Regions from separate parts of the Priestia sp. P5 genome, predicted to be linked through region 2. Evidence: predicted binding sites of a transcription regulator. Region 2 holds the regulator's gene; each other region holds the start of a gene.
What was found. The regulator Rex, encoded in region 2, represses fermentation and respiration genes when NADH is low (regulators of the CRP and FNR family bind a similar motif). The targets are predictions, from matches to a motif close to TTGTGAAATATTTCACAA.
Positions count from the first base shown of each region.

Region 1: the regulator Rex is predicted to act here: its motif matches at 3,112-3,129, upstream of MMB69_RS15345 (ubiquinol oxidase subunit II).
Region 3: the regulator Rex is predicted to act here: its motif matches at 2,317-2,334, upstream of nirB (nitrite reductase large subunit NirB).
Region 4: the regulator Rex is predicted to act here: its motif matches at 2,349-2,366, upstream of MMB69_RS11425 (DUF1641 domain-containing protein).

Region 1 is NZ_JAKWFJ010000001.1:2,883,380-2,887,855, forward strand. Features, by position in the region: gene cyoC (cytochrome o ubiquinol oxidase subunit III) at 1-14, opposite strand, end outside; gene qoxB (cytochrome aa3 quinol oxidase subunit I) at 16-1,983, opposite strand; gene MMB69_RS15345 (ubiquinol oxidase subunit II) at 1,985-2,941, opposite strand; gene xylE (D-xylose transporter XylE) at 3,670-4,476, opposite strand, start outside.
Region 2 is NZ_JAKWFJ010000011.1:10,855-15,330, reverse strand. Features, by position in the region: gene MMB69_RS26830 (ABC-F family ATP-binding cassette domain-containing protein) at 1-1,537, opposite strand, end outside; gene MMB69_RS26825 (redox-sensing transcriptional repressor Rex) at 1,996-2,634, shown strand; gene tatA (twin-arginine translocase TatA/TatE family subunit) at 2,688-2,873, shown strand; gene tatC (twin-arginine translocase subunit TatC) at 2,889-3,644, shown strand; gene MMB69_RS26810 (YdiK family protein) at 3,671-3,898, opposite strand; gene MMB69_RS26805 (CPBP family intramembrane glutamic endopeptidase) at 3,895-4,476, opposite strand, start outside.
Region 3 is NZ_JAKWFJ010000002.1:561,749-566,224, forward strand. Features, by position in the region: gene MMB69_RS19600 (competence protein ComK) at 1-14, shown strand, start outside; gene MMB69_RS19605 (sigma-70 family RNA polymerase sigma factor) at 121-612, opposite strand; gene MMB69_RS19610 (SGNH/GDSL hydrolase family protein) at 1,084-1,830, shown strand; gene nirB (nitrite reductase large subunit NirB) at 2,557-4,476, shown strand, end outside.
Region 4 is NZ_JAKWFJ010000001.1:2,113,114-2,117,589, forward strand. Features, by position in the region: gene MMB69_RS11415 (AEC family transporter) at 1-560, shown strand, start outside; gene MMB69_RS11420 (NAD(P)/FAD-dependent oxidoreductase) at 606-1,784, opposite strand; gene MMB69_RS11425 (DUF1641 domain-containing protein) at 1,818-2,270, opposite strand; gene MMB69_RS11430 (hypothetical protein) at 2,700-3,116, shown strand; gene MMB69_RS11435 (ammonium transporter) at 3,113-4,396, shown strand.

The DNA.
Region 1 (4,476 bases), on a different contig from region 2:
GTCGCATAAGCCATGTCAGCCAACCCTCCCTACTGAATCTTCTGTATGTCGAATTTTATCCACTGGAATATAATAGTCCGAGTTGTTTTGAAAAGAACGAGCTAGTAAACAAGCTCCGACTCCTGTCAAACCGAATATCGCCATCCACACCCAGTGGAACGTTAAGCCAAAGCCAGCAATGAACCAGAAAAGCGACATGATAAATGGAATACCTGAATTCTTAGGCATATGAATCGGAGAAAAAGCAGGTGTTTCCTTCGCTTTTTTCTTTTTTCTTTCTTCTTTTATTGTCCACCATGTATCTTGCCCCGTTACTGTTGGAATCACTGCAAAATTGTAGTGCGGCGGCGGTGAAGGGATGGACCATTCTAATGTACGTCCATTCCAAGGATCCCCTGTTACATCTCGTTCTCCGTACTTAATGCCATGAAGAATCTGCCATGCTTGAAAGATAAACCCTATGCCCATAAAGAAAGCTCCGACTGTAGAGATAACGTTCAGCGGTCCCCAGCCCATGTCAAAGTCGTACGTATAAATACGGCGTGTCATTCCCATAAACCCTAATGCATACTGAGGCATGAAGCATACATAAAAACCAATATTCCACGTCCAAAACGCCCATTTGCCAAGACGGTCATTTAACTTAAAGCCAAACATTTTTGGCCACCAATAGTACAAACCTGCAAAAAAGCCGAATACAACGCCTCCGATTAACACTTGGTGAAAGTGTGCAACTAAAAAGTAGCTATTATGATACTGATAGTCTGCGGGAGCTGCTGAAAGCATAACACCGGTTGCTCCTCCCACAACAAAGCACGGGATAAAAGCAATTGTCCATAGCATTGGCTGCGTTATTTGAATACGGCCGCGGAACATCGTAAATAACCAGTTGAACACTTTAACACCCGTTGGAATTCCGATAGCCATCGTCGTAATAGCAAAAAACACATTCACATTAGCGCCTGCACCCATCGTAAAGAAATGATGCACCCATGTGAAATACGATAGAACGCTAATAATCATCATTGAAAAAACCATAGACTTATAGCCAAATATCTTCTTTTGAGAAAACGTTGCAACGATTTCAGAAAAAATGCCGAATGCAGGAAGTACAACGATATACACTTCAGGATGTCCCCACATCCAAATTAAGTTAATGTACATCATCGGATTTCCTCCGCCGGTCATAGTAAATAAATGTCCGTCAAAGAAGCGGTCAATAAACAATAAAGCAAGCGTTACGGTTAATACAGGAAACGCGAAAATGATAATAATACAGCTTGCTAGAACAGACCACGTGAATAACGGCATATGCATAAGTTTCATGCCCGGCGCACGCATTTTTAAAATAGTCATAATAAAATTAATTCCAGAAGCCAAGCTGCCAATACCTGATATTTGAATACCCCAAATATAAAAATCTTGACCTGGTCCAGGACTGAACTGCATGCCAGAAAGCGGCGGATAACTCAACCATCCTGCATCTGGCGAGCCGCCGATTACAAACGACAAATTAAAAAGCATGGCGCCAAAGAAAAATAGCCAAAAGCTTACCGCGTTTAAAAAAGGATAGGCGACATCTCTTGCTCCAATTTGAAGCGGTACAACAATGTTAAAGAACGCAAACATAAGCGGCATTGCCATAAATAGAATCATAATGGTTCCGTGCGTAGTAAAAATTTCGTTGTAATGATTAGAATCTAGAAAATGCCACTGAGGGAATGCTAGTTGCATACGCATTAATAATGCATCTACTCCGCCTCGAAACAGCATTAACAATGAAGAAAGCATATACATAATACCAATTTTTTTATGATCCACCGTTGTGAGCCACTCACGCCATAGCCACTTCCATTTTTTAAGATACGTAAGAACAAAAATAATACCGGCTAGTGTTAACAAAATGGCGACATCTGCTCCATAAATCATCGGTTCTCCAGTCACAAAAAAATGAGATGAAAAATCTTTTAATTTGTCTAACAACTTAGTTTCCTCCTTCCTGGTGCTCATGCTGTGCATGTACTTGTTCTTCAGAAGCCACATTCATAGTCTTCATGTCTTTGTTTTTCATATGGTGATGCTGACTATAATATTGACCACCGTTTTTAATGACAATTTCTTGGAATAAGCCTTTAGGAATGGTAGAATACGATTTTTCCAAGGAAAGACCTTGTTTTGCGAGATTGTTATAATCAGCTTTTGTTAAAGCAGGTGATGTTTCTTTCACTTGCTTTACCCACTGATTAAATTCTTTTGTCGATGTAGATTTAACTTTAAAGTTCATATGAGCAAACCCTTCACCCGTAAAATTAGCGCCTGAACCAAAATATTCTCCCTTGTGATCAGCTTGTAACCAAAGCCCCATTGCCATTCCCGGCATGGTATATAATTGTCCTCCCAGCTGGGGTACCCAGAAAGAATTCATCGGTGCATCTGACGTTAGCACGAATTGAACAGGCACACCTTTTGGAATTTCTACATAGTTGACTGTCGCAATATCTTGATCCGGATATTGAAATAACCATTTCCAATCAAGAGATGTTACTTCAATTGTTAGTGGCTTTACATCTTTTTGCGGCGGATCTACTAAGTCATACGTCGTCTTGGCCGTAGCGAAACCCAAAATACCGATAATAATAATAGGGATCCCCCACCAAATAAATTCAAGACGCTTGCTATCGTCCCAGTCTGGCCGATACGGAGCCTTGTTTCCAGGCTTATCACGGTAGCGTAAAACGATATACACAAGCAGACCTAAAACAGGAATAACAACAATTGTGCATAAAATTATGGAAAAAATAATTAACTGGTATTCTTTTTGAGCCACCGCCCCCTGCGGATTTAAAATCAAATAACGACTATCACAGCCTGCTAAAAAAATTGTGATGAATACGGAGAGAATGATTAACTTGCTAATATGCGTTGGTTTTTGCTTTCTCACCTAAGTTCAGGCTCCCTTCCTCTAAATCTCTGTACATAATAATGATATATAAACGTTCATATTAGAGATGCATCTCAACGGTTCAAAGAGCTAATAACCTCCTAACATATTGAAATTTGTCATGACATATTGCTTACTCCTAAAAAATTATCATGTTGTATCATTAAAAGGTGTGATATTTATCACACTTGAAGCGGTTTTTATCTATTTTGAATACCTTTACCATAATTTCGTCACATATTTGGGTAAATGTGGTGTGTAAGAGGAAGGTCAGCATTGCCTTGTGACTAGCCTAATAAAAGAAAAAAACTCTTCCCGTTTTTATTAACTGAAAGAGTTTTTTATAAGTACTAGATGAAGTATTGAGTTTTAACATTTACTGATTTGCCTATTTGACCTGCTGAAACATCCAATCAATCATTTTCTGATTTTGGTACGCGGGAACCCATGAAGCATGATCATACTTTAATTATTTAGAATATTCAGTATATAGCGGATGCCCCCAGATTTTTTGTAAATTCATTGCACCGTTATTTATATTTAAGATGAAACACTCCTCATAAAGAAAACTATATTTCTATTTTCAAAGAGACTTATCACTATAGCAATATCTTTTAAAAAAGCTATCTACTTTCTTCATAAAGATTACATATTAAAAACACCTAAAGATATTTTAGGTGTTTCTGAAAGTTTTATATTCATCTTTTCTCTAAGTAAAAGCTCAATAGTTATATGGCTTTCTTACTCTTTGAAGCCCCTTGTTTTTTTCTCCACATATTTTCCATTTGTTCAAGAGTTCTACCTTTTGTTTCAGGAACAAATTTCCAGACAAATAAAGCAGAAAGTACACTCATTAAACCGTAAAAACCATATGTTAATCCTCCGCTATATTCCATCATCACGGGATATGTAGAGGAAATAAAATAGTTAGCCGCCCACTGAGCAGCTACGGCAATAGCCACAGCACGACCTCTAATTTTATTAGGAAAAATCTCTGAAATGAGCACCCAACAAATTGGTCCCCATGACATCATGAAGGAAGCTGTATAAATAATGATAAATACAAGCGTCCCTATACCAATGATGTTTGAAAAAGCCATGCTTGCTACACCGAACATTCCAATGGCCATTCCGATAGACCCTGTTATTAATAAAGGTTTTCTTCCCAAACGATCAACCGTCAAAATTGCAATTACTGTAAAAATAACGTTTACTAATCCCATAATAATGGTTTGCAGCATAGAAGAACCTTTAGCTGCTCCCATGCTTTCAAAAATACGCGGAGCATAATATAGAGCTACATTGATTCCTACAAACTGTTGGAATACAGAAAGCAGTATACCTACAACGATAACTAATTTTCCATATGCCAATAATTTTTCAGACGAAACATTGGTAGAAATTGTTTGTTTAATATCTTCTAAAATTGATTTCGCTTCTGAAGGTCCATTAATTTTAGTTAGTATGGCTAAAGCTTTTTGATCTTGATTCTGTATAGCTAAGTAGCGAGGCGTTTCAGGAACTAAAAACAAGAG
Region 2 (4,476 bases):
TTGCAATACGATTAATAAAATAACGGTCATGTGAAACAAATAACAGAGTTCCTGGGTAATCGATTAACGCATTTTCGAGTACTTGTTTGCTATCTAAATCAAGATGGTTAGTAGGTTCATCTAAAATTAAGAAATTAGCTTTTTGAAGCATAAGCTTCGCAAGAGCCAAACGTGCTTTTTCACCACCGCTAAGCGTGGAAACGATTTTCAGTACATCATCACCTGAAAACAGAAAATTTCCAAGCGCTGTACGAATTTCTTTCTCAGGTTTGGATGGGTAGTCATCCCAAAGCTCATTTAAAACGGTTTTATTAGACGTTAAATTAGCTTGCTCTTGGTCGTAATAACCAACCATTACGTTTGAGCCAAAAGAAATGGTTCCAGTCTTGAAACTTAGTTTATCCACAATACCTTTTAATAACGTAGATTTCCCAACTCCATTAGGGCCAACCAACGCAAGGCTTTCACCTTTTTTAATCCGAAGGTTTGCGTCTTGGACGACGTATTTGTGTTCATCATATCCGATGGACACGTTTTCGAGGTTTAAGACTTCATTTCCGCTTTGACGCTCAATTTCAAACGAAAAACTAGCTGATTTTTCGCCTTCGTTAGGTCGATTTATTAACTCCATTCGATCGAGCTGCTTACGTCTGCTTTGCGCACGTTTTGTAGTCGATGCGCGGGCGATGTTTCGCTGAATAAAATCATTTAGTTTTGCGACTTCATCTTGCTGCTTTTCGTACTGACGCAACTCTTTTTCATATCGCTCTGCTTTTTGTACAAGGTATTTAGAGTAGTTGCCCGTGTACTTGACCGTTGTTTTTTGTGTGACTTCATACACTTGATTTACGACCTTATCAAGGAAGTAACGATCGTGTGAAACAATTAAAATAGCTCCTTCATACCCTTGCAGAAACTGTTCCAGCCATGCTAAAGTTTCAATATCTAAGTGGTTGGTAGGCTCATCCAGAATAAGCAAGTCTGGCTTTGTTAAAAGCAGTTTTGCAAGAGCCAAGCGCGTTTTTTGTCCACCGCTCAAGGAGGAAATAGGGGTGCTATAGTCAAAGTTTGAAAAACGGAAACCGTGAAGAATAGATCGTGTATCCGCTTCATATTGATAGCCGCCTAAATCTTTGAACGTTACTTGAAGCTGATCGTACTCTTTGGTTAGTTTTTCGTATTGAACTGAATCATTAAAAATGTCTGGATCGCCCATCTTTGTTTCAAGCGTACGTAATTCTTTTTCCATCTTCTTTAACGGAGCAAAGACCGTCATCATTTCTTCCCATATGGAGAGTGTTGACTCAAGAACTGTATCTTGTCCCATATAATCAATGGAAACACCTTTAGGTTTAATAATTTCTCCGCTGTCATAAGAAAGCTGCTCAGCAATAATTTTTAATAAAGTTGATTTACCAGCACCGTTTCGTCCCACTAGGGCAATGCGGTCTTTTGATTGTACTTCTAACTTTATATTCGATAAAATGGGTTCTGCCCCATAGTATTTTGTAATACCGTTCAATTGTAGAATAATCATTTTTTCACCTCTAGTAGTATATCCATAGTGTATTTTAACATATTTTCAACTACAAGTTCTTCCTACAAGCGTTTGTAATTTGCAGAGGGACAAGAACAAATGATGAAGCGAATGTTTTGATTCATGAAATAAAATGATTTTACCTGCACATTTTATACAGGATACTATGTTAAAATAAGAGATAAGTGCATCTCTGAACTTATATATGATGGATGTAGAAAATCCGTCATGACTAACAAACGGATCCTTTGAAGGGCTAATTGCTTCGTTCTAGCTACCGACTTTAAGTAGTGCTGGATAGACAAAAGGCGTCGGGGTGTGAAGCGGAGTATATATAAAACAAGAGAAAAGAGAGAGAATTGGAAGCGCTACCTCAAAGCGGTTGAGGCTTTGTGAAAGGTAATGCAATATGACTTGAAAATGTTAGTAATGACATACATGAACTGAGGGGGTACAACGTGAACACTGAACAATTAAAAATACCACAAGCAACGGCTAAACGATTGCCGCTTTATTATCGTTTTTTAAAAAACTTGCATGCTTCTGGTAAACAGCGTGTTTCGTCAGCGGAGTTAAGTGAGGCAGTGAAAGTTGATTCTGCTACTATTCGCCGGGATTTTTCTTACTTTGGAGCATTAGGGAAAAAGGGATACGGCTACAATGTGAATTATTTACTTACATTTTTCCGTAAAACGTTAGACCAAGATGAAGTAACGAAAGTAGCACTTATTGGCGTAGGGAATCTGGGAACGGCCTTTTTAAATTATAATTTTATTAAAAATAATAACACCAAAATTGAGTGCGCTTTTGATGTGATAGAAGATAAAGTCGGTACAAAAGTAGGCGACGTGCCGGTTTATCACCTTGACCAATTGGAAGATTATATGAGTGATGATATCTCAGTGGCGATTTTAACAGTTCCTGCCACTGTGGCTCAGCAAATTACCGATCGTTTAGTGAATTGCGGAATTAAAGGGATTTTAAACTTCACTCCTGCACGCTTAAACGTACCGGATGAGATTCGACTGCATCATATTGATCTGGCTGTAGAATTACAGTCGCTTGTCTACTTTTTGAAAAATTATCCTGTTGAATAAGATGGACTGTGTTACGATTTCCTTAAGTCTAAATTAATAAGGAGAGTGGGAATATGGGGATTGGAGCAGGCAGTTGGATTATTATTGCGATTGTAGCACTGCTTATTTTTGGGCCGAAACGGTTACCGGAGCTAGGAAGATCAGTCGGGCAAACGCTTAGAGAGTTTAAGCATGCCGCTAGCGGTGCATCAGATGATCGTGAAAAAGATAAACAGCGTCAAGTAGATGACAAAGAGTAAAAGGGTGATCATAGTATGACCGAACAAGAAATGTCAATATATGATCATATAGGAGAGCTGCGAAAACGCATTTTAATTGTTTTATTTTTCTTTGTCATTGCCACAGTTGCTGGCTTTTTTATAGCGGATAAGGTTATTGTCTATTTACAGCATGCTGATGAGGCAAAAAATTTAACGATGAATGCATTTAGGCTAACAGATCCAGTTAAGATTTATATGCAGTTTGCTGTTATTATTGGCTGTGTACTTGCAGCTCCTGTTGCACTGTATCAACTTTGGGCATTTATTAGTCCTGGTTTATATGAAAAAGAGCGTAAGGTAACGCTTGGATATATTCCTGTTTCCATTTTTCTCTTTATCGGCGGTGTCTCTTTTTCTTATTTTGTGTTGTTTCCATTTGTCGTCGATTTTATGACGCGCGTTTCTGATGAGCTGAATGTAAACCAAGTGATTGGCATTAATGAATACTTTTCTTTTTTAATGCAGCTCACACTGCCTTTTGGGCTGTTGTTTCAGCTTCCTGTTGTCGTCATGTTTTTGACGCGATTAGGAATTATCACGCCTATGTTTTTATCTCAAATTCGAAAGTATGCCTATTTCGTACTGCTAGTTATTGCCGCACTTATTACACCACCGGAATTGCTCTCGCACATGATGGTGACAGTGCCGCTCTTAATTTTGTATGAAATCAGCATCATTATTTCCCGCATTTCGTATCGCAAAGTGTTAAAGGCAAGGGCAGAGCAAGAAAGAGAAGATGTTAGTATGTAAAAAAAACCACTGAAACAGTGGTTTTTTTATTTAGATGAATCATCTTGATTTTTATATTGCTGCTGCAACTTTTTAATTTTATAGTGCAAGATAAAAATGCGAACCGCAAATCTGAAATCGAACGCGGCTACGAGTGCAAATAAGATTGTGGGGAAATTCCACACGGTTTCCTGAGCATTTTGAATAGCCAGGTAGGTGAATAAAACCCCCATAATAATATAAATAAACCCTCGTGTTAAAGGGATATTCTTCATAAAAACATGCCTCCAAAAATAAACTGCATTTGTTCTGCTTGCTTTTGCATTTCTATAATTTTATCTGCAAAAATAGTTTGAGATAAAATAACGATTGTATTCATCAACACGTGAGCAATAATGGGTACAATAATTAGTTTTGTTCTTGCATAAAGGAATGCAAAAACAAATCCCATGGCTGTATACACGAGCAAATGTTTAAAATCCCAGTGTACGGCAGCGAAAATAAGGGAACTAATAAATGCAGAGACAAAGAAATTATATCGTTTGTGAAGAGAGCCGAAAATAATCTTTCGAAAAATAATCTCTTCTAGAATTGGTCCAATAACAGACGTAACGACAATGAGGAACGGCGTTGCTTTAACAAGATTAACAATATTTTGTGTGTTTTCAGATACTTGGGTAATGCCAAGAGCGTGCTCAATCATACCTGCTACAGCTTGACCAGCCATAGCCAGGAACACTCCAAGGACTGACCAGACCACAGTTACCGTTGTTCCCGCATGTTCTATACGCATGGACATGTCACGGCGCAGCAGCAGTAAGACAATAAGTAAACCAAGGATAAAGCTAATGAT
Region 3 (4,476 bases), on a different contig from region 2:
TTTTTTTAGCGTAGTTCGTTCGATTTATCAAACGAACTTGTCCTACATATGAACAATCGGTTGCATGGGACTACACATATGGACCAAAGGAGGAAGCTTATCATAAGCTTCCTCCTTTTCTTACTCCTGAAGAAGTGAGGCCTTTAGCTTTTTGCGAGCAGCTTTTCCCCAGTTTTTAACGGCCCCCGTGGAGACTCCGTATTTGTAGGCAATATCTTTATACGAGTAGCCTTCTAGCAGATGTTCGAGTACATAGATTTTTTCTCTCCCTGTTAAGTGTTCGATATGCTGCTCGATGATTTCACTTTCTAGCGGAACGGGAAGAGCGGGATCTTCGTTCAGTGAAAGCAGGTTCTGCTCAGCAGGTGTTTCACGTTCTTCGTATAAAATGGTGCCTTTTAAATGAGAAAGGATCGTACCGCGCACGGTTGTGTAGGCATAAGCGGAAAAAGAGCCTTTGTTTTCGTCAAATTTTTGATACGCTCTCCATAAACCAATCAACGCAATTTGATAATATTCGTCGTAGTCTTTGTAAATGTGAAACTTTTTAATCATCGATACAATTAATGGATGAAAAGATGAAGCAATTTGATCAAACGAGCTTTTTTGCATGTAGCATTCCTTTTTCAAAAACGCGTTTTTGCTGTATTCCGCCGGTATCTCTACTGTACAAGGGGAAGATCACATGCGCGAATGAATGTACATTATGTTTTCTTTTTAAGAAACGTGACGTAATTTCCCCGGAAACTTCATGTTTCGCTAGGAAATATGCGAAGTATACGTGTATTTGTAGAGATTTTACGTACGAAAGGTCCCCCATTCCAATTTCTACTAATCTATAATTATTTCTATATCTATTATCGATGTAGCAACTCTACCATCACGGAAGAGCGGTGATGGTAGAGTTGCTAGACCTATCCGGATGAGTCCCTCCCTTGCGGGCTGGCCTCATCCGGATAGGTGGACCTTTGAGGGCAGATTCAGTGAAGTATTTTTGTGTTCGTCCATTTGTTTATTTTGTTGAATGTAAGTTTGGTGGATAGGATATATTTGGTTTTTTAAAACGGGTAAAGGGGAGATTGAATGAAGGCAATGATTGGGGTAAATGTGGCGGCGGCTGTTTTGTGCGGGGCGGTGATGTATGCGGGGACGCAGCACTGGCAGGAGCAAACGGAAGCGCAGGCAAGTGAAGTAAAAACTGCTGTGGTACATAAAGAAAAACAGTTTTCCGATGTATCTGCTTATACAAAAAATCTTCCAGACTTTATCACAAAGCAAATCCAGTCATCTATCGCAAATAAAAAACCTCTGACTCTTGTAATTGCCACATCCGCAAAGGAAGCAGGGTGGCCTCAGCAGGTAAAAAAAGAGCTAGCAGCTACATATGGACGTGATGTATTTACGGTTAAAACACTTTCATATGGTAACGGGACAACGGATGAGCTTTTATCCTCACATATTGCTGATCAAATTGATCAACTTCAGCCAAACATTATTCTGTTTGAAGCCCCTCTTAAAAATGATTATCAGCACCTTACGCTAGATGAGACGCTTGAAAATACAGACAAGCTGATTCATCAGCTTAAAGACTTGAAAAAAACCCTTATGATTCAGCCTTCACAGCCGTACATTTCACAAACGGAGTCCTATGAAGAAGGGGTAGAAGCAATCAGGGGAGTATCTGAAGCAAACTGGGTATATTATATGAATCACTCGCTCATTTGGCCCTTTCATTTAGGAGAGTATATAAATAAAGACAGCGGTAATTTAACAAAAAAAGGAAATGAGGTGTGGGGAGAGTACGTTGTGAATTGGTTTACAGGAGAATAAAAAGACAAGCCCTCTTTCAAAAGAAAGAGGGCTTGTCTTTTTATAGTTTTATTAGATTATGACTTTTCCTTGTTTTATAGTAATAGCTTTTTGTGTCTCTGCACTTATAAAGCTTAAAGCCAAAAATCTCTAAAGGTGTCCAAAGTTTTTTAATGTTTACGAGTGGCATGATGATTCTCCGTTCTGTTCTTTATAAAGGTTTCATTATTTCATTATAAAGAATTCAAGGGAGATAGTAAATACTATAAAGAACAGTTTATCTAAAAAATTCTTTATAAAGAATTTTTTGGGATTATTATTTTTGGTATATAAACATTTAGGATTGCTCGGTCTGTGATACAGGCAATAATCAGTTTACATGCTGATAAAAGATAAATGATAAGATACTAACCCAAGTAATTAAAACGAGACTATGAAACCATTAATCATTTTTAATGGGAGTGATTTTTATCATAGCTCAGGTTATTTATTCTTGCTACATTAATGTTGTGAAAAATATCACAAAATAAAATGCAAAGGATGATACAAATAACATCATTAGATCATTTATTTTTTTTGCTTGCTGTTAAAGTAATGGAATCGCATACATACCATAACTGTGTTAGATAACCTAACACATAAGTTGAACGATTCAGAAAATTCATATATCTTAAATGTATCTTTAAAGATGCATAGAAAATATATCTTTGAAACAAGCAGGTATAGACGCCAGGGGAGGAATGGAAGATGCAAAAAAAGAAACTCGTATTGATTGGAAATGGAATGGCTGGAGTTCGAGCGATTGAAGAAGTATTGAAGGTTTCAAGCGAAACGTTTGAAATTACGATTTTCGGAAGCGAGCCGCATCCGAACTATAATCGTATTTTACTATCAAAAGTGCTGCAAGGAGATACGAATGTTGAAGACATTACGTTAAACGATTGGAACTGGTATCAAGAAAACAATATTACATTATATACGGGCGAAACGGTTACTAGTATCGATTCAGTAAAAAAAGAAGTAGCGACAAACAGCGGCAGAGTAGAATCGTATGATGAGTTAATTTTAGCAACGGGCTCTCTTCCTTTTATTCTTCCGATTCCAGGGTCTGATAAAAAAGGAGTTACGGCTTTTCGAGATATAAAAGACACGGATGAAATGCTGCAGGCATCTCAGCAGTATAAAAAAGCAGCGGTTATTGGAGGCGGACTGCTTGGATTAGAAGCGGCGCGCGGACTTTTAAATTTAGGAATGGACGTATCTGTGATTCATCTAGCTCCGTATTTAATGGAACGCCAGCTTGATCCAACTGCCGGCAAACTGCTTCAAAACGAATTAGAAAAACAAGGTATGAAGTTTTTGCTTGAAAAACAAACGGGGGAAATCGTCGGCGATGAGCGAGTTGAAGGGCTATCCTTTAAAGACGGGACGTTTTTAGAAGCTGATTTAGTCGTGATGGCCGTTGGAATTAAACCAAATGTTCAGCTTGCAAAAGCAGCGGGACTTAACGTAAACCGAGGAATTGTCGTGAATGACTATATGCAAACGGATATCCCAAACATCTACGCCGTTGGAGAATGTGCAGAGCATAGAGGAATGGTATACGGACTGGTAGCACCTTTGTATGAGCAAGGAAAAGCATTAGCAAAAGCGATTTGCGGGGCAGAAAAAGTGCCTTATGAAGGATCGGTTTTATCCACGCAGCTAAAAGTATCAGGTGTTGAAGTGTTTTCGGCAGGAGACTTCACAGAAGATGAAGAGAAAAAAGCGATCAAAGTGTTCGATGAACAAGACGGCATTTATAAAAAGCTTGTTTTGCGAGGGAATCAAATCGTAGGAGCCGTTCTTTTTGGAGACAGCAGCGACGGAAATCGACTGTTTTCAATGATTCAAAAGCAAGAAGATGTATCCGATGTCGCGAAAGTGTCGATTTTACAGCCGTCTGGCGGTAACGCCGGTGAAAGCTTAGTCGCAAGTATGAGTGCAGATGATATTATTTGCGGCTGTAACGGCGTAACAAAAGGTACGATTGTGGAAGCTATCCAAAAACAAGGATGCTCATCGGTTGATGAAATCAAAGCTTGTACAAGTGCCTCTCGCTCTTGCGGAGGGTGTAAACCGCTTGTAGCGGAAGTGCTTCAGCATACTCTTGGCGCTGATTTTGACGCGGCGGCTCAAAAAGAAGCGATTTGCGGCTGTACGACTCTGTCACGAGATGAAGTTGTCGAAGAAATCAAAGCAAAAGGACTTTCGCATACGCGTGAAGTTATGAATGTACTCGGATGGAATAATGAAGAAGGCTGTTCGAAATGCCGTCCGGCGCTAAACTATTATTTAGGTATGGTGAATCCAACCGGATACGTTGATGAACGCGAATCAAGATTTGTGAATGAACGGATGCACGCGAATATTCAAAAAGACGGCACGTATTCTGTTGTTCCTCGCATGTACGGAGGCGTCACTAATGCAGAAGATTTACGAAAAATTGCAGATGTTGTTGATAAATATGAGATTCCGCTCGTAAAAGTGACGGGTGGGCAGCGTCTTGATTTGTTTGGTGTTAAAAAAGAAGATTTGCCTAGCGTATGGGAAGAGTTAGATATGCCTTCTGGCTACGCGTACGGTAAGTCGCTGCGGACGGTGAAAACATGCGTCGGCGAACAGTTT
Region 4 (4,476 bases), on a different contig from region 2:
TAACAGGAATAGTGGTAAACGCGATTTTAGATCCGCTGGCAACGATTTTAGGAACCGTTGGACAACGGGGGCGAAAAGAAGGGGAAGAGAAAACAAGTTTATTCAAAGTAACAGTTCATTCTATTTTGCATGGTCTATCTGAGCCTTTGGCATGTGTACCGTTAATTGGAGTGATTTTAACGCTTTGCGGCTTTCAGTCACCTAAACTTTTACAGGATATGCTTGATCAAATCGGAAGTATCACATCGGGAGCAGCTTTGTTTGCGGTAGGAGTAACGATTGGAATTGGAAAAATTAACTTCAGTAAAGGCGCGCTTGGGATCGCTGTCTTAAAAGTAGCGGTTCAACCCATCGTTATGCTCGGAATTGCAGTATGGATAGGATTGTCTTCAGATGAAGTGACAAAAGCTATTTTACTGGTAGCTTTTCCTGGGTCTGCTGTAGCTGCGATGATTGCTTTGCGGTTTGAAAGTTTGGAAAACGAAACCGCATCTGCTTTTGTCATTAGTGCTATTTTGTCGTTGATTACGCTGCCGCTTCTTATTTCTTGGCTTATGTAAATAAAAAAACGAAAGAGGAGAATTCCTCTTTCGTTTTAAGACGGATTAATAAGCTAATGCAAATAATCCTTTAATATGAGATAAGTAACGAACGTTACTTGCTTCTTTCATAAGTGATGCTGGTAAACCTTTTAATTGCGTTTTGTTTCCGCCGATTGTACCAATTGCATCTTTGCGTCCAAGACTTCCTAGTGTACCAGAGAAGACAGGAACGAATGATTCCATTGCTCCGCCGCGAATAGCTACTGCTAAGTTCACGCCTACAACTTCACCCATTTGCCAAGCTAATTGAGCAGTAGGTGGGTAAGGGCGACCTTCTGGACCCATTACAACCGCTGAGTCACCAGCAAGGAATACATCTTTATGAGATGTAGATTGTAAGAATTCATTTACAAGTGCACGACCGCGGTTTACTTCGATACCTGAGTTAGCAACTACAGAGTTACCTTGAACTCCGCCAGTCCATACCATTGTTTTTGTTTCAATTTTGCTGCCGTCTTTAAGTTCAACAGTTGTAGCATCCATTTTTGTTACAGGTGTACCAGTAACAAATGTAACGCCACGTTTTGTTAAGCTTGATTGAGCGCGCTCTACTAATTCAGCAGGGAAGCCTGGAAGAACTGTAGGAGCTGCTTCTACACAGTATAGAGAAATTTCTTTTGGATCAACACCGTGTTTTAGACATAGGCTTGGCATTAAGTCAGCGTATTCACCAACAAGTTCGATACCTGTTAATCCGCCACCGCCAACTACGATTGTACCGTCAGCTTTATTTTTTGTTTTGCTGTATTCAGCGATACAAGCTTCTACGTGCGCACGTAAACGGTTTGCATCATTTACTGATTTAAGAACGAAGCTGTGCTCTTCTAAACCAGGGATACCGAAGTAAGCAGTTTCACTACCTAAAGCTGTAACAAGGTAGTCGTAGCTTAATTTTGTACCATCTTCAAGAGATACTTCACGTTGATCTGGTGAGATTTCTTTTACCGTTGCAATTTTTAAATCAACGTTGTAGTTTTTAAGTAATTTATCAAGTGGTAAAGCTACCGCTTGTTCAGAAACGCCGCCTACAGCTAGACGGTGTAATTCTGTAATGATTTGGTGAGTAGCAAAACGGTTCACTACTGTAATTTTTGCTTCATCCGCACTTAGGTGTTGGCGAGCTGTCATTGCAGTTAATAAACCACCGTAACCGCCGCCTAAAATTAAAATATGTTTTGACATAGTCGATCCTCCGTCCACACTTTTTAATGAAAATTATTTTTGTTTTTCGTTTGTAATGTCTAAATACGCTTGTGCAAAGCGGAATAGTTTTTGAGCTTGTGGATCTTTAAGCATGCGTAATAAACCGAATAAACCGATTGAATTAGAAGCATTTGCTTCTGCACGATCGTTTGCTTCGATTGCAGTAGCTGCAAGACCTTTTACTGTTCCTTCTACTGGCTCGATAAATTCTTTTACTCCACCAAGTAGATCTTCTTTTAATACGTCGTCAGTTAATAATGATTGCGCAACGTCGTAAGTTTTTGTAAGCACCGTTACCATTTCAGATAATTTTGGTAAATTATCTACAAGAACAGTAAGAGCTTCTTGTACTTCAGGCTTTAACAATTGATCTAACACATCCGCTTGACCTTTGTTAACTGCCGCTTCTGTTTGTACAGCAGCATTTTCCTCTGCAGCTGATTTTTGAATAGTTGATTGAGACATGAAAAGTCCTCCTTTGCTGGATACTGTTGCATATGTAGTTCCTAGTTATCTGCTAGACTTTCAAACTACATTGTGAAGTTGTGAAATCTTGCACATAATTCTATTTTAATTTTAATACGAGATAAAATCAACTCATTTCGTTGAAAAAATAAGTGAAGAACCTCGTAACCCTTTGTTTAATAAAAGTTTATAAAAAATAAAGCGAATAATTGCCTAGGTAAATAAAATTAAAATAGGGAACTAACATGATTCCTCTTCCTACGATAAAACAAATAACGTCATATTTCAACACATACGAACTTAATATTCTATAAGTATTAAAAAGATAGGGCGCATTTACTATTTAAAGAGTTTTCAAAAAATTACATTGACTTACTATGTTGTTCTACATATAATCAGAATATAACATCTTATGTAAGGAGATATAACATGGTTATAGTGGATGAACTTTATCATAATGTGGTCATTACATTGCCTCAATTAAAATTAATTGAATTTATAATGAAGTTAAAAGAAGCTAAAGCACAAGAAATAGAAGATATAAAAACGAAAATTAGTAAATACGAAGAGAAGAAACGTGCTGAAGAAGCTTGGTATCAATCACTATCACCGTTTCGTAAATTTTTTACCGGGCGTCCTTTAAGTCAGCATCAAGCGGTCGAGTATATGGTATACGTAAAGGAACGCTTTAAAAAAATTGATCACCTTAAAGCACAAATGCGAGAACTTCATGAAGTTCTTGAATTAATAAAAGCAGAAAATGAAGAAACAAGTGAAATTACGCTTTCGCCTGCTATTGTACAAGAAATAAAACGATTAAAAAGCAGTGGAGGCGTTGGGATATGAGTGTTAATGAACTAAGTTTAGGTATAAATACAACGTGGGTTGTATTAACAGCAGCGATGATTTTGTTAATGGAAGGCGGCTTTGCCTTGCTAGAGGCAGGTTTTGTCCGCTATAAGAATAGCGTGAATATTATTATGAAAGTATTCGCTGATATTACAATAGGAACGCTTTGTTTCTATTTAATTGGGTTTGGATTAATGTACGGCGATGATTTAGGTGGAATCGTCGGTAAAAGCGGTTTTGCGCTCTCAGGTAATTTATCGCACCTTGACATTCCAATTGGGCTTGAAACGTTTTGGCTGTTTCAATGTGCGTTTGTTATTGCGGTCATTTCTATCGTTTCTGGAGCGGTGGCAGAACGAATTAATTTCCGCGCATATCTTTTATATGCGATTTTAATGACTACATTTATTTATCCTATAGCCGGACACTGGATTTGGGGAGGCGGATGGATTAGTAAGCTAGGGATGCTTGATTTTGCCGGTTCGGCAGTGATCCATGCTCTTGGCGGTTTTTCAGCTTTAGCAGCTGCAATCATGATTGGACCGAGAAAAGGGAAGTTCACGAAAAATGGAATTAGTTCTGTTTCTCTTCCAAGCAATTTGCCGCTTGCATCAGTGGGTGCTTTTTTATTATGGTTTGGATGGTTCGGGTTTAATGCAGGAAGTACGCTAAGTGCCACTGACGTTAGAATTGGTCACATTGCTATTGTCACAATGTTATCAGCAGCAGCAGGCGGAGCAGCTACTTTATTTTATACTTTATTTCGCTACAACCGTTCAGATGCACCTTCTGTAATAAATGGATCGCTTGCCGGACTGGTTGGCATTACGGCGGGGTGCGCTTTTGTTAACACACCATCTGCTATTTTTATTGGAGCTGTATCTGGCTTATTAATGATGGCAGCTACAAACTGGCTCGAAGCACGTCAAATCGACGATCCTGTAGGAGCTTTTCCTGTACACGCTGCTTCGGGAATATGGGGCACGTTGGCTGTGGGCTTGTTTTCTACAGACGGCGGTGTGTTTACAGGAGGAGGCTGGACGTTACTTGGCGTTCAACTTCTTGGGTTAATCGCTCTATGCGCTTGGGGATTTGTTACGACGTGGATAGGGTTAAAGGTTATTTCTTTGGTGGTTCCGCTTCGATCTACGGAAGAAGAAGAAGAAGTAGGCTTAGATATCAGCTACCACGGTATCATGGCAGCTCATCAAGCTCCTGAATTTATTGAATATGAAAACTACTATGCGGAAGTAAAAGAAAAAGCCGCAGATTCGTAATAAAAGGCCGCGCTTTATAACAAAAGGGCGGCCTTTTTATGTGGAAAAAAATAGATGTAAAATACTTGGTTTAAATGATT